One region of the Streptomyces sp. NPDC015127 genome, then DNA from elsewhere that is predicted to be linked to it. Evidence: riboswitches for the same ligand, from Rfam matches in the RefSeq annotation. Region 1 holds a riboswitch; the other holds the start of a gene.
What was found. A riboswitch is a leader RNA that binds a small molecule or an ion and turns the genes downstream of it on or off. The one in region 1 is predicted to bind cyclic di-AMP.
Positions count from the first base shown of each region.

Region 1 (4,893 bases):
GGGAGGTACTGCGCTCCTGCGGCACGGGCCGCCGGATCAGCAGGGTCGACGTGCGCGACCCGGGCGTGCTGCGCGGGGTGACCGTGCGGCGGCTGCGGAAGGAACTCGAGGGGCGGCGTCTGGAGGAGCCCTGGAGGCACGGCAAGTGGCTCGTCGCCCCCACCGACGGGCCCCGCGTCGTCTGGCACTTCGGCATGACCGGGCTGCTGCTGTGCGCCGCGCCCGGCGACCCCGTGGCGGACCACGACCGCCTCGTGCTCACTCTCGACGACGACCGCAGGCTGCACTACCGCGACCAGCGCAAGCTCCAGGGCGTCCACCTGGCCGGCAGCGACGAGGCCGTCGAGCATGTACTCGGTGATCTGGGCCCCGACGCGCTCGGCCTGCCGAGGGACACCTTCCTGGAACGCGTCGCCGGGCGGCGGGGCGCCGTCAAGAACGTGCTGATGGACCAGTCGGTGCTCGCCGGCCTGGGCAACCTGCTCACCGACGAGATCCTCTGGCGCGCCCGGGTGGCGCCCGGGCGGCCCGCGCGTGACCTCGACGAGGCCGAACTGCGCCGGATCCATGCGGCGATGGGCCGGGTCCTGCGCTCGGCCGTGCCGACCGCGCGCGTACCGCCCCGGCGGACCTGGCTCACCGGGCGCCGGGACGACCGGGACCCGGTGTGCCCGCGCTGCCGCGGACCGCTGCGCGCGGACCGCACGGGCGGACGCCGCTCGATGTGGTGCCCCACCTGCCAAACCTGACCGGGCGCCGCGAGTACCTGCGGCTTGGGGGCGCCGCACCGCTGGTGGGCTACGGCGCAGCGCGCTGCGGGCAGCGAGGGGGCTGAAGCTTCAGCGCGCGCCGGCAACAGCGACGGTGCTGCGGCTCCCGCGCGCCGCGGACAGCCGGGCGCTACGGGTTCAGCGCGCCGCGGACGGCGAGGGCGCTCCGGCTCCGCCGCGCCGCGGACGGCCGGGGCGCGCCGCGGCCGCAGCGCGCTGCGCACCTCCGGGCGCTACGGCTTCAGCAGCGTCTTGACCATGCCATCACCCTTGGCCTGGAAGGTCGCGTACGCCTCGGGTCCCTTCTCCAGCGGCATGGTGTGCGTGGCGAAGCCCTCGACGCCGAGCGGATCGGCGTCCGTCAGCAGCGGAAGGATGTCGTCCACCCACCGCCGGACGTTGGCCTGCCCCATGCGGAGCTGGATCTGCTTGTCGAACAGGGTGAGCATCGGCACGGGATCCGCCATGCCGCCGTAGACCCCGGCCAGCGAGATCGTGCCGCCGCGCCGTACCGCGTCGATGGCCGTGTAGAACGCCTCCAGCCGGTCCACGCCGACATGCTCCATGACGCGCCGGGCCACGCGCCCTGGCAGCAGGCCGGTCGCCCACTGTCCCGCCTTGGCGACCGGGGCGCCGTGGGCCTCCATGCCCACGGCGTCGATCACCGCGTCCGAGCCGCGGCCGTTCGTCAGGTCGCGGACCGCGTCGGCGACCTCGTCGTGCTCGCGCAGGTCGAGGACCGTCACTCCCCGCGCCTGCGCCCGGACCAGGCGCGCGGGGACGAGGTCGACGCCGATGACGAGTCCGGCGCCCCGGTGCAGTGCGACGCGGCACGCCATGTCGCCGATCGGCCCGAGGCCCAGGACGGTCAGCGAGCCGCCGGGCGGGACGTCTGCGTACTCCACGGCCTGCCAGGCCGTCGGCAGCACGTCCGAGAGGTAGACGAAGCGCTCGTCGGGCGGTCCCTCGGGCACCTTGACCGGCAGCGTGTCGCCGAAGGGCACCCGCAGGTACTCGGCCTGTCCGCCGGGCACCTGTCCGTACAGCTTCGTGTAGCCGAACAGCGACGCTCCGGTGCCCCGGTCCCGTACCTGGGTCGTCTCGCACTGCGAGTGGAGTCCCTGGTCGCACATGAAGCACTCGCCGCACGAGACGTTGAACGGGACGACGACGCGGTCGCCGGCCGAGAGAGCGGTCACCTCCGGTCCGGTCTCCTCGACGATGCCCATGGGCTCGTGGCCGAGGATGTCGCCGGGATCGAGATAGGGGCCCAGTACCTCGTACAGGTGCAGATCAGAACCGCAGATGCCGGTGGACGTCACCCGGACGATCACATCCTTCGGCTCGGTGATGCGGGGATCGGGGACGGTCTCGATCCGGACGTCTCGCCGGCCCTGCCATGTCAGTGCGCGCATCGTGTCCTCCCGCGTGATGTCGGTGGCGGCGGGCGACCGCGTACGGGCGGAGAGCCGCGCCCCCGGCCACCGCGGACGAGTACCCGAAGCGGACGATGCCATTACATAAAGAATAAAACGGACTATTAGCACCCGATGAGTTGTGAGCTTTTCCTCTCCGGGGCCGCCCTCCTCCATTCCTTAATGTCCGTTTACGTGCGACTCGGGCGACTCGTCTTTCTTGTTCTCGGTTCCGTGACATCGGTCACGCGGTGGAACCACGACAGCGGCGAGCGCGTCCGCACCCTCCTTGTGCGGAGGGAAAGTTGAGTTCCCGACAGAAGGCGAGGAAGGTCGTTCCTGCCCCTTTTCCCCGGTTCCGCATTGCGGTTGTGAATTCAGGGCTTGTTCCGTCGGGCCGCTCTCGCTTACGGTCACCGCAATCCGGATGGACCGCCGAATCCTGCCGCCGTCCGGAATCCGACCACACGCACTCACGTTCGGCAGGAGCGGGGGACCCAGGTAAGCCGCCGATCCGGAAATCCGGAACGGCTCGGGGTGAAGTCGCACCGACCATGCGACCGGGCATCTCCAGCCCGAACCCGACAGCTCACCTCGCAGGCGACGGAGAGGAAATGCGTCATGCCTGCAAAGGGTAAGCACCGCCGTCCCAAGTCCAGCCGACTCACCCGCGGCTTCGTCGCCGCGGGCACGGGCGGCGCCGCGCTCGCCCTGCCGGTGATCGGCGCGACCACCGCCTCCGCCGCGCAGCCCGCGATCGCGAAGGCCGCCGTCACGGCGCCCGCCCCGGCGAAGAAGGCCCCCGCCACGTACACCGTCGTAGCGGGTGACTCCCTGGCCAAGATCGCCGAGGAGCAGTCCGTCAGCGGCGGCTGGAAGAAGCTCTACAACGACAACCGCCGGAACATCGGCGCCGACCCGTCGCTGATCCGCCCCGGCCTGAAGCTGACCATCGGCGCCAAGGCCAAGCCCGCGGACCGCACCGCGGACACCGGCCGCGCCGACCGCTCCGAGGCCCGCACCGCCCCGGCGAAGAAGACCCCGGCCGCGAAGCCCGCCAAGGCCAAGGCGTATTCCAACGATCTCGACGGCTGGATCAAGGAATCGCTCGACGTCATGGCCAAGCACGGAATTCCCGGCACCTACGAGGGAATCCACCGCAACATCATGCGCGAGTCCTCCGGAAATCCGCTGGCGATCAACAACTGGGACATCAACGCGGTCAACGGCACGCCGTCCAAGGGCCTTCTCCAGGTGATCGACCCCACCTTCCGGGCCTACCACGTGCCCGGCACGCCCTTCGACAGCTACGACCCGGTCGCGAACATCACCGCCGCGTGCAACTACGCCGCCGCCAGGTACGGCTCGATCGACAATGTGAACGGTCCGTACTGACCGTAGCCCCGAATTCGCGGCTTCGATTGCAGATGGAATCGCGCCGGGCGCCCATTCTGACGTCACGTCAGTGCGGCGCCCGGCGCGGCCGTGTGCCCGCCGGGCGCCGCAGCGGGAAGGTGGCAGGCATGCGACTGCTGCTGATCTCCGACACCCATGTGCCCCTCCGTGCCCGCCGCCTGCCCGATGAGGTGATGGCCCGTGTCGAGGAGGCCGACGTGGTGATCCACGCCGGCGACTGGGTCGACACCGCGACCCTCGACCTCCTCCAGGAACGCTCCGCCCGCCTCCTCGCCGTGTACGGCAACAACGACGGCCCCGAACTGCGCGCCCGGCTCCCGGAGGTGGCCCGGGCGGAGCTCGGCGGCCTCCGGTTCGGAGTCGTGCACGAGACCGGCCCGTCCCGCGGGCGCGAGCAGCGGTGCGCCGACCGCTTCCCCGACCTCGCCGTGCTGGTCTTCGGCCACAGCCACATCCCCTGGGACACCACGGCCCCCGGCGGCCTGCGGCTCCTCAACCCCGGCTCCCCGACCGACCGCAGGCGCCAGCCGCATCACACGTACATGACCGCGCAGGTGGCGGACGGCCTGCTGACCGAGGTCCGGCTGCACCGCCTGTGACCGGACCGAGTAGTTTTGCGGTCAACCGATCACAGGAGCCGCCCCGTGTCCGCCAGGTCCCGCCTGCTGTACGTCACCGACCTTGCCTACCAGGCCAAGGGCCGGCGGTACTGCGACGAGGACATCCACCTGTCCTCGCGGCTGCGTGAGGAGTTCACCATCGCCCTCGCCCATCCGGCGGACGCGGCCGCACTGATGGACGGCTTCGACGGCGTCGTGGTCCGCAACAGCGGGCCCGTCCTGCACTACCAGGACGCGTACGACGCCTTCCGCGCGCGGGCGGCCGAGCGCGGCACCCGGGTCTACAACCCCCTGACCGCCCGCGGCGACATGGCCGGCAAGCAGTACCTGCTCGACCTCACGAAGGCCGGCTACCCGGTCATCCCCACCGTCGACCGGCTCGACGACCTCGGCCTGCTCCCTGCCGCCGACGAGTACGCGGTCAAGCCCAAGGCAGGCGCCGACTCCATCGGCCTCCACTTCGCGGACCGCGGCCGGCTCGCTCAGCTCGCGCGTGGCGACGTGCTGATACAACCGCGCATCGACTTCCTCTACGAGGTCTCCTTCTACTTCGTCGACGACGCCTTCCAGTACGCCCTCCACGCCCCCGACCCCGCCCGCCGCTGGGACCTGGCGCCGTACGAACCCACCGCGGCCGACCTCGACTTCGCCCGGCGCTTCATCGCCTGGAAC
Region 1 is NZ_JBIBVE010000002.1:250,949-255,841, forward strand. Features, by position in the region: gene ACF08N_RS04390 (Fpg/Nei family DNA glycosylase) at 1-749, shown strand, start outside; gene ACF08N_RS04395 (zinc-dependent alcohol dehydrogenase) at 1,004-2,185, opposite strand; cyclic di-AMP (ydaO/yuaA leader) riboswitch at 2,646-2,801, shown strand; gene ACF08N_RS04400 (transglycosylase SLT domain-containing protein) at 2,807-3,580, shown strand; gene ACF08N_RS04405 (metallophosphoesterase family protein) at 3,709-4,200, shown strand; gene ACF08N_RS04410 (hypothetical protein) at 4,246-4,893, shown strand, end outside.

Region 2 (4,893 bases), on a different contig from region 1:
AGGGCGGTGCGGCCGACGCCGCCGGGCCGGCGGCCCACGCCGATCACGGCGATCGAGCCCGGCGCGAGGAGCCGCTGCACGGAGCGGGCCTCGGCCCGCTGCTCGCGGCCGCGCTGCACGGCGAGGGACTCCTCGGTCGGTTCGAGGTCGAGGGTGAGGTGGACCGAGCCGTCCTCGAAGCTGCGCCTCTGGGTGTATCCGGCGTCCCGGAACACCTTGATCATCTTGTTGTTGGCAGGGAGGACCTCGGCCGCGAACCGCCGGATGCCGCGCTCCCGGGCGACCGCGGCGATGTGCTCCAGCAGGGCGGAGGCGATTCCGCGCCCCTGATGGGCGTCCTGGACGAGGAAGGCGACCTCGGCCTCGTCGGCGGGCGCACTGGCGGGGCGGCCGTGCGCGTTGATCCGGTCGTAGCGGACGGTCGCGACGAACTCGCCGCCGACCGTCATCGCGAGTCCCACGCGGTCCACGTAGTCGTGGTGGGTGAACCGGTGCACGTCCTTGTCGGACAGGCGGGGGTAGGGCGCGAAGAAGCGGTAGTACTTCGACTCGTCGGAGACCTGCTCGTAGAAGCTGACGAGCCGGTCGGCGTCCTCGGTGGTGATGGGCCTGATGCGTGCGGTGCCGCCGTCCCGCAGCACCACGTCTGCTTCCCAGTGATCGGGGTAGGCGTGCTCCGACGAGGTCTGCATGGGCCCCAGCGTACGGCGCGGTCACGGGTCGCGTGGGTGGTTGTGGACGGGCACGCTGAGAGGGCTCCACGGCGGCGGTGACCACCATCCGGACGCCGACGGAGGCACTCCGGAACGCATGAGAGACTGGTCTAGACAACCCGTTGAGACTTGAAGGGCAACACCATGGCTGAGCGTCGCGTCAATGTCGGCTGGGCCGAGGGCCTTCACGCCCGCCCCGCTTCCATCTTCGTTCGTGCCGCGACGGCCGCCGGCGTTCCGGTGACGATCGCGAAGGCCGACGGCAACCCCGTCAACGCCGCCTCGATGCTGGCCGTGCTCGGCCTCGGCGCGCAGGGCGGCGAGGAGATCGTTCTCGCTTCCGACGCGGATGGCGCCGACGTCGCGCTCGACCGCCTGGCCAAGCTCGTGGCCGAGGGCCTGGACGAGCTGCCCGAGACGGTCTGACCGTCCGGACGGGTGTCGGCAACCCGGCCCGTCCGGCCGGCTCACCCGAGAACCACGGCAGAGCCGCGGCGTTCCGCATTCAAGGAACCCGCGGCTTTTCCGTGCCCACGCCACCCGGGAGAAATGAATTCGGGCAGGGCCGAGAAAGGGCCTCCGGAAACAGGGCCTTCGAATAAACTCTTCTTATATACGGCTCGATTGTTAATTGCGGACGCTCGCGATGTTTACGGAATGTTGCGAAGTCCTCACCCGCTCCGGACGCCGCAGCCGGTGCACGGCCGCCGCCCTTTCCACATGGAGGGCCGTCAGCGCCCGCGCGCGTTCCACGTCGCCGCGCGCCACCGCGTCCACGATCGCGCCGTGCTCGGCCCAGGACTCGGCGGGCACGGCCGGCTGTTCGACGGCGTACATCCAGGCGATCTTGTGCCGCAGCTGGGTCAGCAGGGCGGTCAGCCCCGGGCTGCCGGAGGCCTGCGCGAGCGTCTCGTGGAACCAGGCGCCCAGGGACCGCAGATCCTCGCCCTGACCGCGGCGCGCCCGCTCCTGACCGAGCCTCACCAGGCCGCGCAGCACCTTCAGATGGGCATCGGTGCGCCGCTGGGCGGCACGTGCGGCGCCGAGCGGCTCCAGCAGCATCCGGATCTCGAGCAGGTCGGCCGCCTCCTGCTCGGTCGGCTCGGCGACATGCGCGCCGGCGTGGCGCCGGGTGACGACGAAGCCCTCCGACTCCAGGGTCCGCAGGGCCTCGCGCACGGGGACGCGGGAGACCCCGTAGCGGCGTGCGAGGTTCTCCTCGGTGAGCCGGCTGCCGCGCTCGAATACGCCGGAGACGATGTCGTCGCGGATCGCCGTGCATACAGAGTGCGCGGGAATGCGCATGTCCGAACCTCCGCCTTGATCCGCGCGAAACGCAGCCGATTGACTCGTGTCCGGTGACTCTATTCCAGTCCACGGCATTTTCCGATGGCCGACCGGAATCCATGGATATCTTTTGGCCGAAAAATGCGTCATGCGATCGGCGAGGACCTGCCGGAGACCTGGGTGCGGCCGGGCCACCGGATGCGCAATGCCCGTGGATCCGAGAGAGCGGCGAGGCGGTCAGGGGCGCCGGGAGGGGTCCCGGGAAAGGCGAAGACCCCCGGTGGCACACCGGGGGTCTTCGCGAGCGGCTCGGGTCGGCTCGGGTCAGACGGCTCGCGTCAGACGCTGACGCCGCGGGCGCGCAGATACGCGACCGGGTTCATGTCGGAGCCGTACTCCGGCGAGGTCCGGGCCTCGAAGTGGAGGTGGGGGCCGGTCGAGTTGCCGGTCGAGCCGGAGAGGCCGATCTGCTGGCCGGGCATGACCCGCTGGCCGACCGACACGCTGATCGACGACAGGTGGCCGTACTGGGTGTACGTGCCGTCGTTCATGCGGAGCACGATGTTGTTGCCGTACGCGCCGCCCCAGCCGGCCTCGACGACGGTACCGGCGCCCACGGCCACGACCGACGTGCCGGACGCGGCGCGGAAGTCGACGCCGGAGTGGCTGCCGGAGGACCACAGGGACCCGCCGGCCTGGTAACCGGTGGTCACGTAGGAGCCGGCGATGGGCAGCCGGAAGGTATTCAGACGGCGGCGCTCGGCCTCGCGGGCGGCGCGCTCCTTGGCCTCGCGGGCCTCCTTGGCGCGTGCCTCGGCCTTGCGCTTCGCCTCGGCCTCGGCCTTCGCCTTCGCCCGGGCCTTGGCGGCGGCCTCGGCTGCCTCCTGCCTCTGGGCTGCGGCCTGGTCGGCTATCTCGTCGGCGATGGACCCCATGGAGACGATCTGCGTCAGGCCGGTGTCCTCGACCGAAGGCGCGGCCTCGGCGGCGAACGCCGGGGAGGCGAGGCTTCCGACGACGCCGGTGGTGGCCAGAGTCGCGACGCCGGCGATGTTCCGGCTCCTGCGCGTCAGGCGGCTCGGGGCACGGTGCTTCCCGGTGGCACGGGTGAACGCCATGAAGAGGCTGGTCCTTTCCTTCCTTCTCGCCTACCGGGTTAGCTGACGGGTTCGGAGCAGGAAGGTCTCCTACGGGCCCCTCCGCGCGGGCGAAGGCGTCCGATTCACCCCAGGGGACTGGGTCCCCGGCTCCCCGGGCTCGCGCCTGAAGGGGACTCGGCGATGACTGTCCGATGCCGCGGGTGCGACGTGATCCAGGCGGACAGCCGGACCGACGCTAGGCATTTCATCTGCCGATCACCAAACGGACAGCCTGTTTTGTAGCGCATGCCACAGGGCAGACGGGCAACCTCTCCAACAAACCGGACATAGCACGGAACCCCGGCAAACAGCTTGAAGCCGGGGTTCCGTTTGAGCGCATCTTGCGCGCATCGCACTCGTTCCGCGCCGGGTTCACCCGATACGCGGCATTCGATCAGCCCGTGACGACAGTCACTTCACCGATGCCCAGTGCCCTGACCGGAGCCTCGATCTGCGCCGCGTCGCCGACCAGCACCGTGACCAGACGGTCCACGGGGAACGCGCTGACCACCGCCGCGGTCGCCTCCACGGTGCCCGTCGCGGCCAGGCGGGCGTACAACTGCGCCTGGTAGTCGTCCGGGAGGTGCTGCTCGACCTGGTCCGCGAGCGTGGCCGCCACCGACGCTGCCGTCTCGTACTTCAGCGGTGCCACGCCGACCAGGTTCTGCACGGCCACGTCACGCTCGGCGTCGGTGAGTCCCTCCGCCGCCAGCGTTCGCAGCACCTTCCACAGGTCCTCCAGCGCGGGGCCGGTGTTGGGCGTGTCCACGGAGCCGCTGATGGCCAGCATCGAGGCCCCCGAGCCGTCCGGGGCGGACAACAGCACCTGGCCGAAGGCACGTACGCCGTACGTGTAGCCCTTCTCCTCCCGCAGGACGCGGTCGAGCCGGGAGGTCAGCGTGCCGCCGAGGCAGTACGTGCCGAGCACCTGGGCGGGCCAGACACTGTCGTGGCGGTCGGGGCCGGTGCGGCCGATGAGCAGCTGCGTCTGCACGGCGCCCGGGCGGTCGACGATGAACACCCGGCCGGTGTCGTCGGCGGTGATCGCCGGCACGGGCCGGGTGGCCGCCTTGTCGCCCGTCCAGGCCCCGAGGGTGTCGGCGAGGACGGCGTCCACGTCGATCCCGGACAGGTCGCCCACGACCACGACGGTCGACGTGGCGGGCCGGACGTGCTCCTCGTAGAAGGCCCGTACGGCCGCGGAGTCGATCCTCGCCACCGTCTCCTCGGTGCCCTGACGCGGCCGGGACACGCGCAGGGGGGAGGGGAACAGCTCCTTGGAGAGCTGCTTGGCCGCACGGCGGGCCGGGTTGGCCATCTCGTGCGGGATCTCGTCCAGGCGGTTGCGCACCAGCCGGTCGACCTCGCCCGCCGCGAAGGCGGGGGCGCGCAGCGCGTCGGCGAGCAGGCCGAGCGCCTTGGGCAGCCGGGAGGCGGGGACCTCCAGGGAGACACGGACACCGGGGTGGTCGGCGAGCGAGTCGAGCGTGGCGCCGCAGCGCTCCAGCTCGGCGGCGAATTCCTCGGCGCTGTGCTTGTCGGTGCCCTCCGACAGGGCGCGGGCCATGATCGTGGCGACGCCGTCGAGTCCCTCGGGCTCCGCCTCCAGGGGGGCGCCGAGGAGGATCTCCACGGCGACGACCTTCTGGCCGGGGCGGTCGCAGCGCAGCACCGTCAGCCCGTTGTCCAGGGTGCCGCGCTCGGGGGCGGGGAAGGCCCAGGGCCGGGCGGTGCCGGCGGTGGGCTGCGGGTGG
Region 2 is NZ_JBIBVE010000010.1:112,947-117,839, reverse strand. Features, by position in the region: gene ACF08N_RS20745 (GNAT family N-acetyltransferase) at 1-692, opposite strand, end outside; gene ACF08N_RS20740 (HPr family phosphocarrier protein) at 858-1,139, shown strand; gene ACF08N_RS20735 (GntR family transcriptional regulator) at 1,341-2,018, opposite strand; gene ACF08N_RS20730 (M23 family metallopeptidase) at 2,339-3,118, opposite strand; cyclic di-AMP (ydaO/yuaA leader) riboswitch at 3,132-3,290, opposite strand; gene ACF08N_RS20725 (M16 family metallopeptidase) at 3,534-4,893, opposite strand, start outside.
Region 2: linked by a shared signal. The riboswitch ahead of ACF08N_RS20730 (M23 family metallopeptidase) and the one ahead of ACF08N_RS04400 (transglycosylase SLT domain-containing protein) in region 1 are both predicted to bind cyclic di-AMP.